DNA from 2 places in the Blautia fusiformis genome. Region 2 is predicted to be linked to the other one. Evidence: predicted binding sites of a transcription regulator. Region 2 holds the regulator's gene; the other holds the start of a gene.

Region 1 (11,040 bases), on a different contig from region 2:
CGGACATAAGATCAACGGACCGAAGGGAATCGGCTTCCTCTATATCCGTAAGGGCGTTAAGATCCGCTCCTTCGTACATGGCGGAGCACAGGAGAGAAAACGTCGTGCAGGCACAGAGAACGTTCCTGGTATCGTAGGATACGGTCTTGCAGCAGAGCGTGCAAACAAGTCCATGAAAGAGCGTACTGCAAAAGAAATCGAGATCAGAGATCATATGATCAGCAGGATCCTCACAGAGATCCCGTACGTACGTCTCAATGGAGATAAAGTAAAACGTCTTCCGAACAACGTAAATGTAAGCATCCAGTTCATCGAGGGAGAGTCACTTCTTCTGATGCTTGATAATTTCGGAATCTGTGCATCCAGCGGTTCCGCATGTACATCCGGTTCTCTGGATCCGTCACACGTTCTGTTAGCTATCGGTCTTCCTCATGAGATCGCACACGGATCTCTCCGTATGACCTTAAGCGAGGAGACGACAATGGAGGATGTTGATTTTGTAGTAGATAAGCTGAAAGATATTACTGCAAACTTAAGAAGCATGTCTCCATTATATGAAGATTTTATTAAAAAGCAGAAAAAATAATAAAAATACTTGCCAGGAGGAAAAAATAATGTATAGTGAAAAAGTAATGGATCATTTTCAGCATCCACGTAATGTCGGTGAGATCGAGAACGCAAGCGGCGTGGGTACTGTAGGAAATGCAAAATGCGGTGATATTATGAGAATATTCCTTGATATCGATGACGAAACTCATATTATCAAAGACTGCAAATTTAAAACATTTGGATGCGGTGCAGCAGTTGCAACAAGCAGCATGGCAACAGAACTTGTAATGGGCAAGACCATTGAGGAAGCTATGGAAGTAACCAACAAGGCCGTTATGGAGGCTCTGGACGGACTTCCGCCGGTAAAGATCCACTGTTCCCTGCTTGCTGAGGAAGCAATTCATGCAGCTCTCTGGGATTATGCAGAGAAACATCACATTAAGATCGAGGGTCTTTCCAAACCGAAGTCTGATATCCACGAGGGTGAAGAGGATACAGAAGAGGAGTATTGATCCCTTTTATTTACGATCATAACCGGGGCATGAGCAAGCTTCAGTCGAACAGAACCGTAAGCCATTGAAAGGACAGGTAAGTAAGAAGCATGACAGGACTTACGAACGAAGAAGTTCAGGAAAGAATTGCGCAGGGCCAGGTAAATAATAACGAAAACCCCAACACCAGGACATATAAGCAGATCATTCTGGAGAATACGTTGACATTCTTCAATTTTCTGAACCTGGTGCTGCTGGTTCTCGTACTGCTGGTTGGTTCCTACAAAAACTCCATGTTTGTAGGAATCATTTTTATTAATACCGTGATCGGGATCATTCAGGAGGTCCGTGCCAAGAAGACGATTGACAAGCTGGCCATCCTGACAGAATCCAAGACGGTTGTTCTGCGTGAAGGAAAAAAATGGAAAATTTCTACAGAGAAGCTGGTTGTCGATGATCTGATATTCCTGAAGGCCGGAGAACAGGTTCCGGCAGATGCGAAGATCCTGGAGGGAAGCCTTGAGGTCAATGAATCCCTGCTTACCGGTGAGGCAGACAATCTTCCGAAGAATCCTGGAGATGAGCTTTTTTCCGGAAGCTTTGTGACGGCGGGACAGGCCTGTTGCCAGATCATCCATGTGGGAAGTGACAACTATGCGTCAAGGATCACCAGCGAGGCCAAGGAATTCAAACGCCATAATTCAGAGCTTAGAAATTCCCTGAATGCCATTCTGAAGGTGATCAGTATCATTATCGTACCAATGGGTGCGATGCTTTTTTATAAACAGTATTATTTTGTGGGAGACAATATCCGGGATTCTGTTGTCAATATGGTTGCAGCGGTCCTGGGAATGATTCCGGAGGGACTGGTCCTTCTTACCAGTGTGGCACTGACTCTGGGTGCGCTGAAGCTGGCCCAGAAGAAGACGCTGGTGCAGGAGCTGTACTGTATAGAAACTCTTGCACGCGTGGATACGCTCTGCCTGGATAAGACAGGAACTATCACAGAGGGTACCATGTGTGTGGAGGCGGTGGAGAGCTATCCGCCGGTGTATGATGAGATTTCAGAGAAAATATCCGGGAAAGATCCTGAATTCGGCGAAGGTGACGGCAATAGAACTGAGAGTTCTGCGACTTCTGCAGTTTCAGCAACAGATGCGATCGCAAAGGAGGATGGAAGCGCGAATCTCGTATTACAGGAAAAGTCAGAAGCTGACCCGGAGAAACATAGTCAGGAAGATCCGGAGAAGATCCGGGAGATCGAGCATATCATGGGAAATCTGCTTTCTGTGCTGAAGGATCAGAATGCCACTGCCGATGCACTCAGGGCAAGATTTAAAGTATCTCAGGATATGGAGCTGGATCATGTGATCCCGTTTTCTTCTGACAGGAAGTACAGCGGAGCTGCATTTACAGATACAGGTACTTATCTGATGGGGGCAGCGCAGTTTCTTTTTCCGGAAGGGAACCCGGAGCTGATGGAGTATTGTGGCAGATTTGCAGAGGAAGGTCTTCGTGTGCTGGTTCTTGCCCATAGTGTAAATGTGAGTGAGGGAGCGGAGCTTCCGGAGGGACTGGAACCTGTCGGACTTTTGCTTATTACCGATGTGATCCGTGCAGAGGCACCGGATACGCTGGCATATTTTGAAAGCCAGGGTGTTGATCTGAAAGTGATCTCCGGTGATGATCCGGTGACAGTTTCTGCCATTGCCAGACGTGCAGGCCTTAAAAATGCAGAGCATTATATCGATGCAACAACGATCACAACACAGGAACAGATGGACGAGGCAGTTGCAGAATATAGTGTGTTCGGGCGTGTAACACCTCAGCAGAAGCAGGCAATGGTGAAGTCTTTACAGGCTCAGCAGCATACGGTTGCCATGACCGGTGATGGTGTCAATGATGTTCTGGCGCTTAAAGAGGCGGACTGCAGTATTGCCATGGCTGAGGGCAGTGATGCTGCCAAGAATATTGCCAATGTGGTATTGCTGGATTCTAATTTTGCAGCAATGCCGGAAATTGTGAATCAGGGACGCCGGGTTGTAAATAATATCCGTACTGCGGCATCTATGTTTTTGATCAAAACGATTTTTTCCGTGCTGCTGTCACTGATCACGATCTTCTTCGGGGATTCCTATCCCTTTGAGCCAATCCAGATGTCTCTGATCAGTGCCTGCGCTGTTGGTATTCCTACATTCCTTCTGGCACAGGAGAATAATTATGAGAAGATCGACCATACATTTTTGCGTCATGTATTTATGAATGCATTTCCGGCTGCTGTGACCATCACGGGCTGTGTGTTCAGTGTGATGCTGGTATGCCAGAATGTATACCATTCCAATGCTATGCTGAATACAGCCTGTGTGCTTGTAACAGGATGGAATTATATGGCGGCACTTAAGACAGTTTACGCACCTCTGAATAAGTATCGAAAGGTGATCATTTACAGTATGCAGGTGATCTTTTTCGGTGCGGCGGTGGTTCTGCAGAATCTTCTGACACTGGGATCGCTGGAATTCGGAATGATCATTCTGGTGTTCCTTCTGATGACATTTTCTCCGATCCTAATCGATGTGATCACGGCCTGGCTCAGAAATATTTACAGCCGTTCGCTGGATAGTGGGGAACAGGGGAAATTTGCTGCATTTATTGATAAGCTGAGAAAATAATAATATGAGAAATAAAAAAGGACACTGCCCGTTGAAAATGGCAGTGTCCTTTTTTTGCAAATAAACTGTGAAGCAGTTATCAAGTTATCCGGTGCAGAGCTGTGTAGAGAATGCAGATTGTGGATATCCGCCTGACAAAGCTATTATTTCGTGTGCATAAGCCAGATAAATCCGAAGGCCGGGATCTCTACAGCCTGTGCGCCTCTCTGAACTCCTGTGAGAAGATCTGTGTAGGTACCGTCCTGTTCGTTGATCCAGGCTACCTTATCCTGGTCGCTGAAGTTGTAGATGCAGATCAGCTTTTCTTCAGAAGTTTCTCTTACCAGGGCAAGGAGAGCTTTTTCCCAGGTTTCCAGTGTATGTGCAGAAACTTTAGGTGCAAATACCGGATGGCTGGCACGGATGGATTCCAGCTGCTCAAGGCTGTTGAAAATGCGTCCCTGGATCGTTTCGGCATCGGCTCTGTTCCGGGCAAGTGCCCAGTTGAAACGTCCGTTGTGGAGCCAGCGGGGATCAGCTGCTTTGGAAATGTCGGCTTTATAGGTGTAGTCATTCAGCTGTCCGACCTCGTCACCGCTTCGAAGTACCGGAATTCCGGGGAGGGAAAGAAGCAATGCATGAAGTGCTACGTCATAGCGGATTCCCCGGCTGACACCCTCCATATTTCCTTCATAATCAAAACGCTCGATTCCTGCAAGAGATGCGGTTGTTCCGCAGAGCTCCGATTCCTCGGTTTCCGGATTCACATAAATTTCACCCCGGGCAAAGGAATCAGGGAAAATACCTGCCAGGAATTCATTCAGATAATCTCTGTGAGGCCCTTCTGTGATAAAGCTTCCTTTCAGGAAATCATAGTCCAGATTCCAGCGTACCGTGTTGCGGTTACGGAGGTAATTCTGGAATACCGGTGCCTGCGGAAGGTCTGCAGCTCTGTCGATTCCCCGGCGGAGAAGGGCAGTGTCCTTTGTGGCAACGGTATGCCAGAGATCGGACATCAGCTGGGTGCTGTTTACAATGTGAAGTTCCGGCATATCGGAAGTTCCGCCGAATGCAGCAGCCTCTGCAGGTGGGCGGTCTGTTTCGCCAAGGAGAAGAATTCCGGGGCATACAATCTCACACACCATTCGGGTCATACGCAGCAGAGAGTGAAGCTTCCAGAGATTTTCTTCCGGCATCATCGGAAGGACACCAAGGCTGAATATAGAAGCACCTTCATTTGCAAGCTCCAGGATCTGAAGAAGCATTGCATTGAAATAAGCCGGAGTCTGGAGCACACATGGCGCACCGGACTGTGGGTCATCCACAGAAAGACTTAACGGGATCTCAAGAGCCAGGCGGATACCTGCTTTCCTACAGTTAGCTGCAAGTGTGTACAGATCTTCGGAGGTTCCGATCTCCGGGATAATGCGAAGAGAGCAGTTGGAGGTTGCCTGGAAAAGATCTGTCAGGTACAGAGTGTCTGCTTTGCATTCACTGATATAGTCCAGCTTATCGGACAGCCCGGAAAGAGTATCTGCGAAGTCAGCAGGATTTACAGCCATTCCGGTGAAAGTAGTCTTACGGAACCAGTCAGGATCTGCAGCGCAGTTCTGGTCGGCTTCCTTCATGGAAAGAGAACGCTCACGGTAGATTTCTTTCATCTTTTTTGTGAGGCTTGAGAATGTGCCGGTAACTTCCGGGTGATCGCGGAACAGCTCGCAGTAAAGCCATTTCAGATCATTGTAGTAGTGTTTCAGACGTTTCTCGTAGAGGGCATCGTAAGCTGTGTCCTCCTTGGAAGTTTCGACTTTCAGAGGCTCAATCTTGGAAGTAGTAACTTTTGCCGGCTCAGTCTTGGAAGTCTCGACCTTGATCGGTTCGGTCTTGGAAGTCTCAACCTTGATCGGCTCGGTCTTGGAAGTCTCAACCTTGATCGGCTCAGTCTTGGAAGTCTCGACCTTGATCGGTTCAGTCTTGGAAGTCTCGACCTTGATCGGTTCGGTCTTGGAAGTCTCAACCTTGATCGGCTCAGTCTTGGAAGTCTCGACCTTGATCGGTTCGGTCTTGGAAGTCTCGACCTTGATCGGCTCGGTCTTGGAAGTCTCGACTTTGATCGGTTCGGTTTTTGAGGTTTCGACTTTAAGCGTTTCCTTCTTTACGGTTTCAAGTTTTTTCACTTCGGCTTTAGCATTTTCAACAGATTTGGCAACACTGGAACTGGTGCCGGCAGCAGAGGTATTTTTTTTCAGCTGCTTTTCTTTTTTTGCCTGCATGGCAGCTTTCTTTTTCTGGAGTCTTTTTGTTGACATATAGAATTCCTCCTTAGATAAAATGATATTTTCGGTATAAAAATGTAAACTCTCTCACTGGAGAGAGAAACAGAGCTACAGCTTATGAAAAACAGGACGGCGGTTTTTAAATACAGCATAATAGGAAAAACCACATTCACGGAGAACATCAGCCGCCTTGTCAAAAGCATAGCCGATCTTATCCGGAGTATGGGCATCTGCACCGATGGTGATGATCTCACCGCCAAGCTCACGGTAACGTCGGATAATATTGACACATGGATTCGGTTCACCAAGCCCGTAGTGATAACCGCCTGTGTTCAGCTCGATTCCCACATTTTTGCGGATCAATGTCCGCAGGATCTCGTCCAGGATCTCCTTATATCTTCCATAAGAATACTGACGGTTCTGATTTGGACCATAACGTACTACATAGTCGATATGTCCGTACACATCCATCTCGTCAAAAGCAGCGATATTTTCCAGGATGGATTCAAAATATTCCATGTAGCATGCGGATTCCTTACGGCCCTCAAAATAAGAAGGATAATAAGGATCGTATCCGTGCACCACATGGGAGGAACCGATAACGAAATCAAAGGGAACTTCTTTCAGAAGATCGGAAAAAGATTCTGCAAGCTGAGGCTGAAGTCCAAGCTCGATCCCGAAGTTAACCTGGATCTGGTCTTTAAAAGCATCCGCAAGACTCTCAAGTTTCTGGCGGTATGCAGGGATATTCAGGAAAAAATCAAGATTTTCCGGAGTATCGGGATAATCCGGATCAAAATGTTCAGTAAAACAGATTCCCGTGAGACCCTGGTCTGCGGCAGTCTGGATCATTTCTTCCATCGGCGTATCGGAATCTGCGGAAAAAGAGGAGTGCATATGGCAGTCCCATAAAATTTTCTGGTCCATTTTGTACCTCCATATTCAAGCCTTTATATTCTGTGACAATGATCGTATCTGCCTGTTATGAATCCGGGAAAGTCAAACTCCCAGCGGGAATATAGATATCCGTTTTGGGAATCAGCAGGACAGAACTTTCTATCAGAGAATTATAGCACATTTTTCAGAAATTTTCTTAATATTTATTTTAATGTTCTTTTTTATAAATAGCTCTTGAATTTTTGTTTGGAATTAGGTACAATATGAAACAGGTTGATGTTTCTTTAACAAAGGAACGATTTAAATCACCATTCAATTCATAGGAGGAATTTATCATGGCAGTAAAAGTTGCAATTAATGGTTTTGGACGTATCGGTCGTCTTGCATTCCGTCAGATGTTTGGAGCAGAAGGATTTGAGATCGTAGCAATCAACGATCTTACATCTCCTAAGATGCTTGCTCACTTATTAAAATATGATTCTACACAGGGAAGATATGCTCTTGCTGATAAAGTAACAGCAGGCGAGGATTCCATCACAGTAGACGGAAAAGAGATCAAAATCTATGCTAAGGCTAACGCTGCAGAGCTTCCATGGGGAGAGATCGGTGTAGACGTAGTTCTTGAGTGCACAGGTTTCTACACATCCAAAGACAAAGCTCAGGCTCATATCGATGCAGGTGCTAAGCACGTAGTTATTTCCGCTCCGGCTGGAAACGACCTTAAGACAATCGTTTACAACGTAAACCATCAGGGTCTTACAAACGAGGACAAGATCATCTCCGCAGCTTCCTGTACAACAAACTGCCTTGCACCAATGGCTAAGGCTCTTAACGATCTTGCACCGATCAAATCCGGTATCATGTGCACAATCCACGCTTACACAGGCGATCAGATGACACTTGACGGACCGCAGAGAAAAGGCGATCTGAGAAGATCCCGTGCAGCTGCAGTTAACATCGTTCCGAACAGCACAGGTGCTGCTAAAGCTATCGGACTTGTTATCCCAGAGCTTAACGGCAAACTTATCGGTTCTGCACAGCGTGTACCTACCCCAACAGGTTCTACAACAATCCTTACAGCAGTAGTTGAAGGAAACGTTACTAAAGAGCAGATCAACGCAGCTATGAAAGCAGCTTCCAATGAGTCCTTCGGATACAACGAGGATGAGATCGTATCCAGCGATATCGTTGGTATGAGATTTGGTTCCCTCTTCGATGCTACTCAGACAATGGTACTTCCACTTGAGAATGGCACAACAGAGGTTCAGGTAGTTTCCTGGTATGACAACGAGAACTCCTACACAAGCCAGATGGTTCGTACAATCAAGCACTTCGGAAAACTTCTGAACGCTTAATTTTCTGCGAACGGGTGTAGAAGAATAGACTCAGAAAGGGTCCGGTCTGAAGAGGACCGGGCCCTTTTTTTCCAAAAGACCAAACAAAAAAATGTCTGAGGAATGACTGTTAACAGAGCGGACAACAATACCGCTCGCCCTTATTCATCTGCTTTTGCAGAAATAAAAGTTAAGGAGATATAGAGATGCTGAACAAAAAAAGTGTTGACGATATCAATGTAAAAGGACAGAAAGTACTTGTAAGATGCGACTTCAATGTTCCGCTTCAGGATGGAAAGATCACAGATGAGAACCGTCTTGTAGCTGCTCTTCCTACAATCAAGAAACTGATCGCAGACGGCGGAAAGGTTATCCTTTGCTCCCACCTTGGAAAACCGAAGGGAGAGCCGAAACCGGAGCTTTCTCTTGCACCTGTAGCAGTTCGTCTTTCTGAGCTTCTTGGCCAGGAAGTAAAATTTGCAGCAGATCCTGAGGTAGTAGGACCGAACGCAAAAGCTGCTGTAGCAGAGATGAAAGATGGCGATGTAGTTCTTCTTGAGAACACACGTTATCGTGCAGAAGAGACAAAGAACGAAGACAAGTTCAGCGAAGATCTTGCTTCCCTCTGTGATGTATTTGTAAATGATGCATTCGGAACTGCTCACAGAGCTCACTGCTCTAACGTAGGTGTTACCAAATATGTAAAAACAGCAGTTGTAGGATATCTGATGCAGAAAGAGATCGATTTTCTTGGAAACGCTGTAAACAATCCGGAGAGACCATTCGTAGCAATTCTTGGCGGTGCTAAGGTTTCCAGCAAGATCTCTGTAATCAACAACCTTCTTGACAAGGTAGATACACTGATCATCGGTGGTGGTATGTCCTATACATTCTCCAAGGCTATGGGCGGACATATCGGAACATCCCTCTGCGAGGATGATTACCTTCAGTATGCTCTTGACATGATGAAGAAAGCAGAGGAGAAGGGCGTGAAGCTTCTTCTTCCTGTAGATAACAGAATCGGTGATAACTTCTCCAACGACTGCAACATCCAGGTTGTAAAACGTGGTGAGATTCCGGACGGATGGGAAGGAATGGATATCGGACCGGAGACTGAGAAGCTTTTTGCAGACGCTGTAAAAGATGCCAAGACTGTTGTATGGAACGGACCGATGGGATGCTTCGAGATGCCGAACTTCGCTCATGGTACAGAAGCAGTTGCCAAAGCTCTTGCTGAGACAGATGCAACAACGATCATCGGTGGCGGTGATTCTGCAGCAGCTGTAAATATCCTCGGATATGGCGACAAGATGACACACATCTCCACAGGCGGCGGTGCTTCTCTTGAGTTCCTTGAGGGAAAAGAGCTTCCGGGTGTAGCAGCAGCTAACGATAAAGACTGATAAAAAATAAAGTGTTCCAAGAACACAAAAAAGGAGATAAAACCATGGCAAGAAAGAAAATCATTGCTGGAAACTGGAAAATGAACATGACACCAAGCGAGGCTGTAAAGCTTGTTGAGACTTTAAAACCGCTTGTTGTTAACGATGAAGTTGACGTAGTATTCTGCGTACCGGCTATCGACATCATCCCTGTTGTTGAGGCAGCTAAAGGTTCTAACATCCAGGTTGGTGCTGAGAACATGTACTTCGAGGAGAAAGGCGCTTACACAGGTGAGATCGCTCCGGCTATGCTCGTAGATGCAGGCGTTAAGTACGTTGTACTTGGACACTCCGAGAGAAGAGAGTACTTCGGTGAGACAAACGAGGACGTTAACAAAAAAATGCTCAAAGCTTTCGAGCATGGCATCACACCGATCATGTGCTGTGGTGAGACACTTACTCAGAGAGAGCAGGGCGTAACAATGGACTTCATCCGTCAGCAGGTTAAGGTTGGATTCCAGGGTGTTACAGCTGATCAGGCTAAGACAGCAGTTATCGCTTACGAGCCGATCTGGGCTATCGGAACAGGTAAGACAGCTACAACAGAGCAGGCTCAGGAAGTTTGCGCTGATATCCGTAAATGCATCGCTGAGATCTATGATGATGCTACAGCAGCAGAGATCCGTATCCAGTACGGCGGATCTGTAAACGCTGCAACAGCTCCTGACTTATTCGCTCAGGCTGACATCGATGGCGGTCTTGTAGGTGGCGCTTCCCTGAAACCAGATTTCGGAAAGATCGTAAACTACAAATAAGATTCACTTAAAAAGGGGCTTCGGCCCCTTTTTTTATATCTTTTTATAAAAAAACCAGAAAAACTCTCCCTGACACGGATAGCACAGCTAACAAAAAAGCTGCATCTGATCACAGTCAGAGAGAGTTTTTCTTATCTTCAGAGTAAGGATTGTTTTTCTCTGAAGCTTTTTCTGTATGTTCGTTCCTTTCGTCAGGCTCGGGAACGTGTTCCACAATGTCCTCGATCTCGCAGTGGAGAATGGAACACAGCCTGTCTATGGTATAAATTTCAACATTTTTATTTTTTCGAAGTCTGTCCAGAAGTGAACGGGTGATCTGATAATGTTCATAAAGATCATACTGAGTGATCCCACGCTTCTTCATCGTGACCCAAAATCTGTCATATTTTATCAGATATATATCCTGTCCGATTCATCCTTGAATTAATCTTATTATGAAGGTAAAATTGGAATCACAACAGTGTCCTTATATCGACACTACAGAAAGGAGAAGCAATGAGGAAGTTTTTTAAAATCTTAATTTCAGTGGTGATCACACTGTATTTTTCAGCTACCATGTTCTACTGCTTTGTGGCAGGAACACCGGATGACGGAAAAGGGGCAGTGATCTATATGATGTCAGCAGCAGGCCTGTCGATACTGTTTCCG
Region 2 (11,040 bases):
CGGAAGATTTTTCCGAAAAATCACGGCGGTGAGCTGACAGGAGGCTTTCTGATCGTAGTGCTTGTCTGTCTGTTCAGCGGCGGGGTGCCGCTTCTGGTGCTTTATTATCTTTACCGGTATCTGCCGGTGGCCGGATTTGTGCTGGAGGTTTTCTGGTGCTATCAGCTTCTTGCCACCCGTTCCCTGAAGGATGAGAGTATGAAGGTTTATGACCGGCTGAAAAACGGAACTCTGGACGAGGCACGCTATGCGGTGTCCATGATCGTAGGCCGTGATACCAGAGAGCTTACGGAAACCGGCGTGACAAAGGCTGCCGTGGAAACCGTTGCGGAAAATGCATCCGACGGCGTGATCGCCCCCATGCTATATATGGCTATCGGTGGGGTGCCGCTGATGTTTTTGTACAAGGGTATCAATACCATGGATTCTATGCTTGGATATAAAAATGACAAATATCTTTATTTCGGCCGTATTGCGGCAAAGCTGGATGATGTGGCCAATTATATCCCTGCCAGGATTTCCGGATGGCTGATGGTGGCAGGAACTGTTTTTACAGGAATGGATACAAAAAACGCGGCAAAGATCTACAAACGTGACCGGAGAAACCATGCAAGCCCCAACTCTGCTCAGACAGAGGCTGCCATGGCCGGAGCGCTGGATGTACAGCTTGCGGGAAATGCATATTATTTCGGGAAATTATATGAAAAACCTACGATCGGGGATCCGATTCGCCCGGTGGAGCCGGAGGATATCAAAAGGGCTAACCGACTGATGTACGCGGCATCTATACTGGGTGTGGTTGTATTTGGACTGCTCAGTGCGGGGATCCGGTTCGGGTTATTAAGGTAACAATAAATACAGACAGGAGAATGACCAATGACAAAACACATACATGGAGGAGACGTATATAAACATAAAGACTGCCTGGATTTTTCGGCAAATCTGAATCCTTTGGGAACACCGGAAAGTGTGAAGCAGGCCATTATCCACAGTCTGGATCATATTGCACAGTATCCCCAGGTGGGATGCGGCGTTCTCAGGGAAAGGATCGCAGAATCGGAAGGGGTAAAAGCGGAAGAGGTAATATGCGGTAACGGAGCGGCAGAAGTGATCTTTACGCTTTGTCATGCAGTAAAGCCAAAGCGGGCTCTGATCCCGGCGCCTACTTTTGCGGAATACGGACAGGCTCTGGCCAGCACAGGCTGTGAGCTAGAATATTACATGCTGACGGAAAATGACGGTTTTGTGCTCAGTGAAGCATATCTGGATATCCTCCATAAGGGACTGGATATGGCTTTCTTATGTAACCCCAACAATCCTACCGGCATGCTGATCCCCCACAGGCTTCTGAAAAGGATCCTGGAAAAATGCAGAAAGCTGGATATCCTGCTGGTGGTAGATGAATGTTTCCTCGATTTTGTAAAGGAACCGGAAGAGTATTCTCTGAAGCGTTCTCTTTCCGGGTTCAATAATCTTTTTATCCTGAAGGCATTTACAAAAAGATATGCCATGGCCGGTGTGCGGCTAGGCTATGGCCTCTGTTCTGACAGAAAGCTGATGGAAAGGATGGAGCTCTGCGTTCAGCCATGGAATGTTTCCACCATGGCCCAGGCAGCCGGGCTCCAGGCACTTACAGAGACGGAATATGTAGAGGAGGGAAGACAGCTTGTTTTTCGGGAGGCACAGTGGCTGAAGGATGAGCTGGTCCGCATTGGGTATAAAGTATTTCCGTCGGAAGCAAATTATATTTTCTTTAAAGGACCGGAGGAGCTCTTTGACTTCTGTCTGCGTAAGCGGATCTTGATCCGTGACTGCAGCAATTATCCGGGTCTTACAAAGGGGTATTACCGGATCGCGGTAAAGCGCCATGAAGAAAATGTAAAACTGATCGAAGTACTTGAGGGAGGTATATTATGGCAAAAGCAATAATGGTACAGGGAACCATGTCCAATGCCGGAAAAAGCCTACTGGCTGCGGGACTTTGCAGGATCTTTAAGCAGGATGGATATCGTGTGGCTCCTTTTAAATCACAAAATATGGCACTGAATTCCTTTATCACAGAGGATGGTCTTGAGATGGGACGGGCCCAGGTCATGCAGGCAGAGGCAGCCGGGATCCGGCCGTCTGTCCTGATGAATCCCATCCTTCTGAAGCCTACCAATGATGTAGGCTCCCAGGTGATCGTAAACGGAGAGGTTCTTGGAACCATGAGTGCCAGGGATTATTTCAAATATAAGAAGACCCTGGTTCCGGATGTGATGAAGGCATACAACGCTCTTGCAGCGGAAAACGATATCATTGTCATCGAAGGTGCGGGAAGTCCTGCCGAGATCAATCTCAAGGATGAGGATATTGTAAATATGGGTATGGCAAAGATGGCCAAGGCACCGGTCCTTCTTGTGGGAGATATTGACCGTGGAGGTGTTTTTGCCCAGCTGATCGGTACGGTAGAGCTTCTGGAGGACGATGAGAAGGCTATGGTAAAGGGGCTGATCATCAACAAATTCCGCGGAGATAAGACTATTCTGGACCCTGGTGTTGTCATGCTTGAGGAAAGAAGCGGGATCCCGGTGGTGGGTGTGGCGCCTTATCTGGATATCCAGGTGGAGGATGAGGACAGCCTGACGGAGCGTTTTGACCGGAAGCAGGAAGCCGGTGTCATTGATATCGCAGTGGTCCGTACACCAAGGATCTCCAACTTTACGGATTTTAATCCTTTTGAGAGCATTCCCGGAGTTTCTCTCCGCTATGTAAAACACCCGAGAGATCTTCACTCTCCGGACATGATCATCCTTCCTGGAACCAAGAACACCATGGGTGATCTGATCTGGATGCGGGAAAGCGGAATGGAGGCAGCAGTTCTTAAGGAAGCCTCCAGAGGCAAGCTGATCTTTGGTGTCTGCGGTGGCTATCAGATGCTGGGTGAAACCTTAAGCGACCCTCATGGAGTTGAAAATGGCGGTTCTATGAAAGGAATGGGACTTCTTCCTATGGAAACGGTATTTGCCGAAAAGAAAACCAGGACCAGGGTGCAGGGGCATTTCGGTCAGCTGTCCGGTGTGTTTGCTCCTCTTTCCGGTGCGGAGATCGAGGGCTATGAGATCCATATGGGCGAAAGCATCCTGAAGGACAATGCAGGAACAGCCACGAAGATCACAGACAGCGTCAGCGGTAAGAAAAAAGAAGAGGGTGCTTTTGCGGGAAATGTGTGCGGAACCTATATCCACGGCGTTTTCGATAAGGAAGCATCTGCAGAGGCGATCATCCGCGTGATCGGCGAGAAAAAAGGTATTGATGTGGAAAATATGACAGGCGTGGATTTTGCGGCATTTAAGGAACAGCAGTATGATATCCTGGCTGCAGAGCTGCGGAAGCATCTGGATATGAAAAAAATCTATGAGATACTGGAAAACGGGATTACGGAGGAAGAATAGAAATGAAAGTTGAGCTTGAAAATGTAAAACCCATGGAGATCGAAAAAAGAAGCTTTGAGATCATCACAGAAGAGCTGGGGGATACTCCCCTGATCCCGGGAACAGAGCTGATCGTAAAACGCTGCATCCACACAAGCGCAGATTTTGATTATGCAAAAAATCTCTGCTTCTCGGAGGGGGCAGTGGAGATGGCCATGGACGCCATCCGCAACGGCGCCTGCATCGTCACAGATACCCAGATGGCAAAGGCTGGGATCAACAAGCGTGCACTTGCCCGCTACGGCGGTGAGGCTTACTGCTTCATGTCCGATGAGGATGTGGCAGCCCTTGCAAAAAAGAACGGGACTACCAGAGCCACAGCCAGCATGGACAAGGCAGCAGAGATGGATAAAAAGCTGATCTTTGCCATTGGAAACGCACCTACCGCACTGGTACGTCTTTATGAGCTTATTGAGAACGGAAAGCTTTCTCCTGAGCTGATCATCGGTGTGCCGGTAGGCTTTGTGAATGTTGTGCAGTCCAAGGAGCTGATTATGCACGCAGATGTGCCTTATATTGTGGCAAAAGGACGCAAGGGTGGAAGCAATATTGCTGCGTGCATTGTAAATGCCCTGCTCTACATGATCGATAACCGGAGAGATTAGGAGCCGGTAACATCCTTCAGAAGCTGACAGGCAGGCAGAAAATCCTTGGATGGAATGGAGGAGCAGGAGAGGACCAGGGTGACCTCGGCTCCGTTTTCTCTGAGAACCTCCAGTCCCAGACCACGGTTCCGGGCTCTGTCTGTCAGTTCACTGCCTGTGAGAGAACAGGGAAGAGTAAGGGCAAGGCTGGTTCCTGCGGCTCCTGTTTGGATCTGGCAGTCCTGGCCGAAGGTTTCCCGGACAGCCTGGGAAAGAGCCTTCAGCTTCTGGGAATAAAGGCGGCGGAGCTTTCTTGTCTGGGAAGCCAGATGCCCGTCGCGGATAAACTGGCAGAGTGCAATCTGTTCTGCCTTGGAAGCAGTCTGATTATAAAAGGCTGCTTTTTTTGTATATTTTTCCCGGAGAGAGCGCGGCAGTACCATGAAGCTGACACGGATGGAGGGCAGCAGCAGCCTGGAAAAGGAACCGATATAGACAACGTTTTCACCACCTGCAAGGCCGAAAAGTGAAGGCGTCGGTTTCTGGAAATAAACAAATTCGTTTTCGAAATCATCCTCAATGATCAGATGGTCATTGATCTCCGCATGACGGATCAGCTCCAGGCGTCGTTTTACCGGCATGATCTCGCCCCATTTCGTCATGTGAGCAGGAGAAACATAGATCACATCGCAGCTTTTGTCCCGGTAATGGACATCAAAGCCGTAATCCTGAAAGATGGTGCTGCATGTGGTGAAGGATGGTGTGGGGAACGAAACGGTTTTCCGTTCATGGATCAGAGGGCAGAGGATCTGGAGAAGGGGCTGGAGACCGGCCCCTACTACAATGTCATCCGGGGAGCAGATCACATTTCTGCGTTCCCGGATATAGTCTGCGAGAACCTCCCGGAAATCGCTTTCGCCCTGGGGTTCGCCATAAGAAAGCATACGGTCGCCCTGGCGGAGGGCACTTTTGATGTAACGCTGCCACAGATCAAAACGGAAGCTTTCCCGGTCAACACCGGAAGAAGCAAAATCATAAAGGCAGGGCGTGATATCCTTATCCTGTTTTTCGGGGGTAAGCAGATGCTGCTTGGAAGCAATGCCGGTGACATAATAGCCGCTCTGTGCCCTGGCGATGATATAGCCGTCTGCTGCCAGCAGAAGATAGGCATTTTCGATGGTGGTACGGCTCAGCTTCAGCTCCTGGGCGCATTTGCGGAGGGAGGGCATTTTGCTTCCGGGAAGGAGACGGCCTTCCAGGATCAGTTTCCGGTAATAGTGATAAACCTCCAGATAAAGGTGTTCTTTTTTGTGTTCTGCAGATATATTTAACATAAGTATGATGATTTCCTTCCAAAAATGATTGCGTAAACCTGACAGTTCATTCTATAATATTACAGAAAAAAACTCAAGACTGGAGAATTACCATGAAAAAAATAGCAGTGATCAATGATCTTTCCGGGCTGGGGAAATGTTCACTGACAGCAGCGATCCCGGTGATCTCGGTGATGGGAGTCCAGGCGTGTCCACTTCCCACCGCTGTTTTAAGCAACCAGACCGGTTATGAAAGTTATTTCTGTGAGGATTTCACAGAGCATATGGAACCATATATGGAGCAGTGGAAAAAAAGAGGATTTTTCCCGGATGGGATCTATACAGGATTTCTTTCTGACGATAAGCAGGCAGACAGGATCCTGAAATTTATGGATGCGTTTGCAGGGAAGGATACTCTGATCCTTACAGATCCGGTGATGGGGGATGACGGCGCGGTTTATCCGATCTATACAGAAGAGCTTCGTAGCCGGTTCTGCGAACTGACACGTCGTTCCTATGTGATCACACCGAACCTTACGGAAGCCCTCCTTCTTCTCTACGGAAAAGAAAAAATGGAGGAGATCTGGAAGGAACTGCAAAAGGCATCAGAGGCCCGGCGGATGGAAGAAATCCGGGAGATCGGGTGCGGACTTGCCCGGAAATTTTCACTTCCTGCCGTTGTGATCACCGGAGTGGATCACAGGGAGGAGGGGCAGCCTCTGAAAATGGGGAATCTTGTCCTGGAAAACGGAAACAGCTCCTGGGTATTTGCAGAGAAATCCGGCGGAAGCTATTCCGGGACAGGAGATCTTTTTGCATCCGTGCTCAGTGCAGGGCTGGTAAAAAGATATTCCATGAAAACCTGTGCAGAGCTGGCCGTGGATTTTATCTCGGCATCGATCCGGGATGCGGTGGAGGAAGGAACAGACCGTAACGATGGTGTATGCTTTGAACAGCATCTCGGCATGCTGCTTCCATAAAAACATAAGGGGATAAAAAAGAGCTGACCGTCAGGCCAGCTCTTCCCATTTTTCATAAAGTTCTTCCAGTTCTTCAGCGATGGATGCTTTTTCGCGGCTCAGCTTTGTACATTCCGCTACATTGGTGCAGACATCCGGAAGGACCATGGTTTCGTCGATCTCGCTGTCTCTTGTTTCCAGCTCTTCGATACGGGCTTCGACTTTTTTTAGCTCGGCTTCCCGTTTTCGTTTCTTTGCCTGTTCTTCCTTCATCTGCTGCCAGGAAAGCTTGTTCTCGGAAACCGCTTTTTCTTCTGCAGGTGCCTCCGGAGAAGTGCTTCCCGGTGCATAGGTACTGGTCAGCTCCTCCTTCTTTTCCAGATAGTAATCATAATCACCGATGTAATTTACCACTGCCTGGTTTGTCAGCTCCATGATCCTGGTCGCAGTCTGATTGATAAAGTAACGGTCATGGGATACATAAAGGACTGTACCGGTGTAGCTGACCAGTGCTTCCTCCAGGATCTCCTTGGAGGCAATATCCAGATGGTTGGTAGGCTCGTCAAGGATCAGGAAGTTGGCTTCGGAAAGCATCAGCTTTGCAAGGGAAACACGGCCTCTTTCTCCACCGGAAAGTGCGGAGATCTCCTTGAAAACATCATCTCCGGTAAAGAGAAATGCGGCAAGCATATTTCGGATCTCGGTCTCTGTGAGAGTCGGATAAGTATCGGAGATCTCCTGGAAAATCGTTTTGTCCATATGCAGAACATGATGTTCCTGATCGTAATAACCGATCTGCACCTTGGAACCAAGGGAAAATTTGCCGGCATCTGCCTCAATAAGACCGTTGATGATCTTCAGCATGGTGGTCTTTCCGGTTCCGTTGTTTCCGATCAGTGCCACACGCTCGCCGCGTTTGATATCAAAGGAGATATCGGAGAACAGGGTCTGTCCCGGAAAGGCCTTGGAAAGCGCTTCCACGTGGAGCACATCGTTTCCGCTTAACACCCGTGGTTCCAGCGAGATACGCATCCGGTCCTGGAGCTCAAGAGGTTTTTCAATTCTCTGTACACGGTCCAGCATTTTTTCACGGCTTTCCGCACGTTTGATGGATTTTTCACGGTTAAAGGATTTCAGCTTGGCGATAACGGCTTCCTGATGCTTGATATCCCGCTGCTGATTTAAGTATGCCTTGTACTGTGCGTCACGAAGCTGAGCCTTCTTGAGAGCATAGGCAGAGTAGTTGCCGCTGTATACGCGGGTCTGTCCGGCTTCGATCTCAATGACCTTGGTGACCACCTTATCCAGAAAATAACGGTCATGGGAGACGATAAAAACAGCTCCCGGATAATTCAGAAGATAAGTTTCCAGCCAGGATATGCTTTCCATATCCAGGTGATTGGTTGGCTCATCCAGAAGCAGGATATCCGGCTTGGAAAGAAGCATCTTGCCCAGCGCCACGCGGGTTTTCTGACCGCCGGAAAGAGTTTCAATCTGCTTGTCATAATCTTCCTCCGTGAAGCCGAGACCCTTTAAGACACCGGTCAGCTCACTTTTGTAAGCGTATCCGTTCTCCAGCTCAAACTGATGGGTCAGGCGGGTATAGGTTTCCATCAGACGGTTCAGCTCATCACCGGTCACCGTGTTCATTTCCTGTTCCATATTGCGGATACGGCGTTCCATATCGATGATGTGCTGCTTGGTGGTAAGAAGCTCTTCGTAGATGGTATGATGTCCGTGGATATCCTGGTACTGGGCAAGATAGCCGATATTTTTATCCCGGGCAAGCACCACGGTACCGGAATCAGCAGAAAGCTCCTGCATGATGATACGCAGCAGTGTGGTCTTTCCTGCACCGTTGCAGCCGATCAGAGCAGCCTTTTCACGGTCTTCAATGTGAAAGGATGCATCATTTAAAATTACTTTTTCGCCAAAGGCCTTGCATATATTCTGACATGATAAAATCATAAAAACTGTCCTCCTGTATAAAGAATCACCCCTGTTTATGTCTGAACAGGGAAAAATCCTCCACCTATTATAACGGAAACTGCCGGGATTTCAAAGAAAAAATCAATTATTAGAAAAAATATAAAGAAATTTGTACAGAATAGACAACTTTAATTGACAGGAAAATGTCAATTCGTTATAATTAACCTAGTGTAAGGTAAGGAGGAAAACTATCGTGGAGACAAAACAAATCTCGAAAGCGGTGATTAAGCGTCTGCCACGCTATTACCGCTACTTAGGAGAGCTGATGGAAGATAATGTAGAACGTATTTCTTCCAATGAATTAAGTAAGAAGATGCATACCACAGCTTCTCAGATCCGTCAGGATCTTAATAATTTTGGCGGTTTTGGGCAGCAGGGGTATGGCTATAATGTACACTATCTTTATACAGAGATCGGTAAGATCCTGGGACTGGATACCGTTCATCCGATGATCATCCTGGGTGCCGGTAATCTGGGACAGGCACTTGCCAATTATGTGGATTTTGAGAAGCGCGGGTTCAGGCTGGTTGGTATCTTTGACGTAAATCCTGTGCTTGAGGGCATCGCAGTCCGTGGACTTGAGATCCAAATGCTCAGTGAGCTTCCGTTTTTCCTGAGAGAGAATAACGTGGAGATCGCGATTCTGACACTTCCCAAGAATAAAGCCAAGGAAATGGCGGATATCCTGGTGGAGAACGGGATCAAGGCAATCTGGAATTTTGCACATCTCGATCTTGAGACACCGGATGATGTGATCGTAGAGAACGTTCATCTTTCCGAGAGTCTGATGACACTGTCTTATAATCTCAGTAAATACAGGCAGGAACATGTGGATAAGTAAGAATTGTTAAGCTGCCGGAAACGGCAGCTTTCTCTATGACAGAGGGGAGGCAGAAGACAGAATGAAGAAGCTTGTTACCTGCAAAGAAATGAAGGATCTGGACTCCACAACGATCCGTGAGATCGGAGTTCCCTCCGAGGTTCTGATGGAGCGGGCAGCACTGAAGGTGGTAGAGGAAACAGAAAAGTATCTCCAGAAGGACGAAAGGATCCTGGTAGTCTGCGGAAGCGGAAATAATGGCGGTGACGGTATCGCTGTTGCCAGATTGTTCCATCTGAAGGGGATCCGGGTAGAGTTTTATATGGTCGGAAACAAAGATAAAATGACCAGAGAGACTGCTCTTCAGTATAAGATCGCTTCCGGTTATCGTGTCCCGGAGGTGAATAACCCGCAGTGGAGTGAATATACTACTATAGTAGATGCCGTGTTTGGGGTAGGCCTGACGCGTCCGATCGAGGGGCATTATGCTGATATCATCCATGAGATGAACAGTGCGAGGGCCAAAAAGATCGCAGTTGACATCCCGTCAGGAGTGAACGGAGATACTGGCCTGGAAATGGGAATTGCCTTCAGCGCCGATCTGACTGTCACATTTGCCTACCGGAAAAGAGGTCTTTGCTTTTATCCGGGAAGACTGTATGCAGGAAGGATCGTTACCGCCGATATCGGGATCTATGAGCAAGAAGCTGTGACTGCATCTGCCGCCTGTCTGGAAAATAAAGATCTGAAGCTGTTTCCGGAACGTGATCCCGGCGGAAACAAGGGTACCTTCGGAAAAGTGCTCTTTGTGACCGGAAGTGAGGGAATGTGCGGAGCCGCTTATTTAAGCGCCAGTGCAGCACTTCGTGCCGGTGCGGGAATGGTAAAGATCCAGACTGTGGAAGCCAACAGGATCCCACTGCAGATACTCCTTCCGGAGGCTATGGTCTGCAGCCGCTTTGATCAGGAATCCAATGAACAGCTTCTATCCTGGTGTGATGTGATCGTGATCGGACCGGGACTTGGAACATCAGTGGCCAGCCGTGAGAGAGAACAGTGGTTTCTCACGGCGGCTGCCCGGGAGAAAAAGCCGCTGATCCTGGATGCGGACGGCCTGAACCTTCTGGCTGCACATCCACAGTGGTATCAGTATCTGGGAGAGCATGTAGTCCTGACACCGCATATCGGAGAAATGAGCCGGCTCAGTGGCAGAACGATCCAGGAGATCCAGCATGAGATCGCAGATATTGCACTGAAATGTGCTGCGGAAACAGGCTCTGTGTGCGTATTGAAGGATGCATGTACGGTGATCGCAGATGAGAAAAGCCAGATGTATCTGAATCTTTCCGGTAATTCCGGAATGGCAACTGCAGGAAGCGGAGATGTGCTTTCCGGGATCCTGGCAGCAGTGTTATGTATGTATCTGAAAACGGAGGAACAGCCTCCCATGGTTTTAAAGGCCGCGTTAGGTGTTTATCTTCACGGACTTTGCGGTGATCTTGCAGCCGCTGAAAAAGGAAAGCGCAGTATGCTGGCAGGAGATATCATAGAATATCTGCCCAAGGCATTAGCTATAGGTGAAGAGGAGTCGGAATTATGAAAAAATACGAGAGAGTAAAAGCACTGGTATCACTGGATGCCATTGCCCACAATTTTGAGGAAATGCATAAAAATGTCAAAGAAGGGACAAAGATCATCGCTGTGATCAAGGCGGACGGTTATGGCCATGGTGCCAGAGCTATTGCCCGTCTGATCCAGGACTATGACTATATCTGGGGATTTGCAACAGCTACTGCAGAGGAGGCACTGGAACTTCGGCATGCAGGGATCACCAAGCCTGTCCTGATCCTTGGCCTTGTATTTGAGGAATATTATGAGGAACTTGCAGCCAATGATATCCGA

The links. Region 2 encodes Rex, which represses fermentation and respiration genes when NADH is low (regulators of the CRP and FNR family bind a similar motif). Its sites were predicted from a motif close to ATTGTTAANTANTTAACAAT; they were not measured.
Region 1: gap (type I glyceraldehyde-3-phosphate dehydrogenase) is a predicted target of Rex. The motif match lies at 7,134-7,153, and genes of this name have one in related genera.

Annotation. Positions count from the first base shown of each region.
Region 1 is NZ_JAJEPT010000001.1:227,044-238,083, forward strand. It holds gene nifS (cysteine desulfurase NifS) at 1-586, shown strand, start outside; gene nifU (Fe-S cluster assembly scaffold protein NifU) at 615-1,061, shown strand; gene LKD46_RS01195 (HAD-IC family P-type ATPase) at 1,151-3,709, shown strand; gene LKD46_RS01200 (alpha-amylase family glycosyl hydrolase) at 3,853-5,997, opposite strand; gene LKD46_RS01205 (histidinol-phosphatase HisJ family protein) at 6,073-6,891, opposite strand; gene gap (type I glyceraldehyde-3-phosphate dehydrogenase) at 7,197-8,216, shown strand; gene LKD46_RS01215 (phosphoglycerate kinase) at 8,402-9,598, shown strand; gene tpiA (triose-phosphate isomerase) at 9,643-10,392, shown strand; gene LKD46_RS01225 (helix-turn-helix domain-containing protein) at 10,508-10,756, opposite strand; gene LKD46_RS01230 (hypothetical protein) at 10,888-11,040, shown strand, end outside.
Region 2 is NZ_JAJEPT010000007.1:73,330-84,369, forward strand. It holds gene cbiB (adenosylcobinamide-phosphate synthase CbiB) at 1-849, shown strand, start outside; gene cobD (threonine-phosphate decarboxylase CobD) at 877-1,929, shown strand; gene LKD46_RS07890 (cobyric acid synthase) at 1,914-3,434, shown strand; gene LKD46_RS07895 (precorrin-8X methylmutase) at 3,437-4,078, shown strand; gene pdxR (MocR-like pyridoxine biosynthesis transcription factor PdxR) at 4,075-5,391, opposite strand; gene LKD46_RS07905 (pyridoxamine kinase) at 5,484-6,350, shown strand; gene abc-f (ribosomal protection-like ABC-F family protein) at 6,381-8,297, opposite strand; gene LKD46_RS07915 (redox-sensing transcriptional repressor Rex) at 8,512-9,159, shown strand; gene LKD46_RS07920 (bifunctional ADP-dependent NAD(P)H-hydrate dehydratase/NAD(P)H-hydrate epimerase) at 9,221-10,738, shown strand; gene alr (alanine racemase) at 10,735-11,040, shown strand, end outside.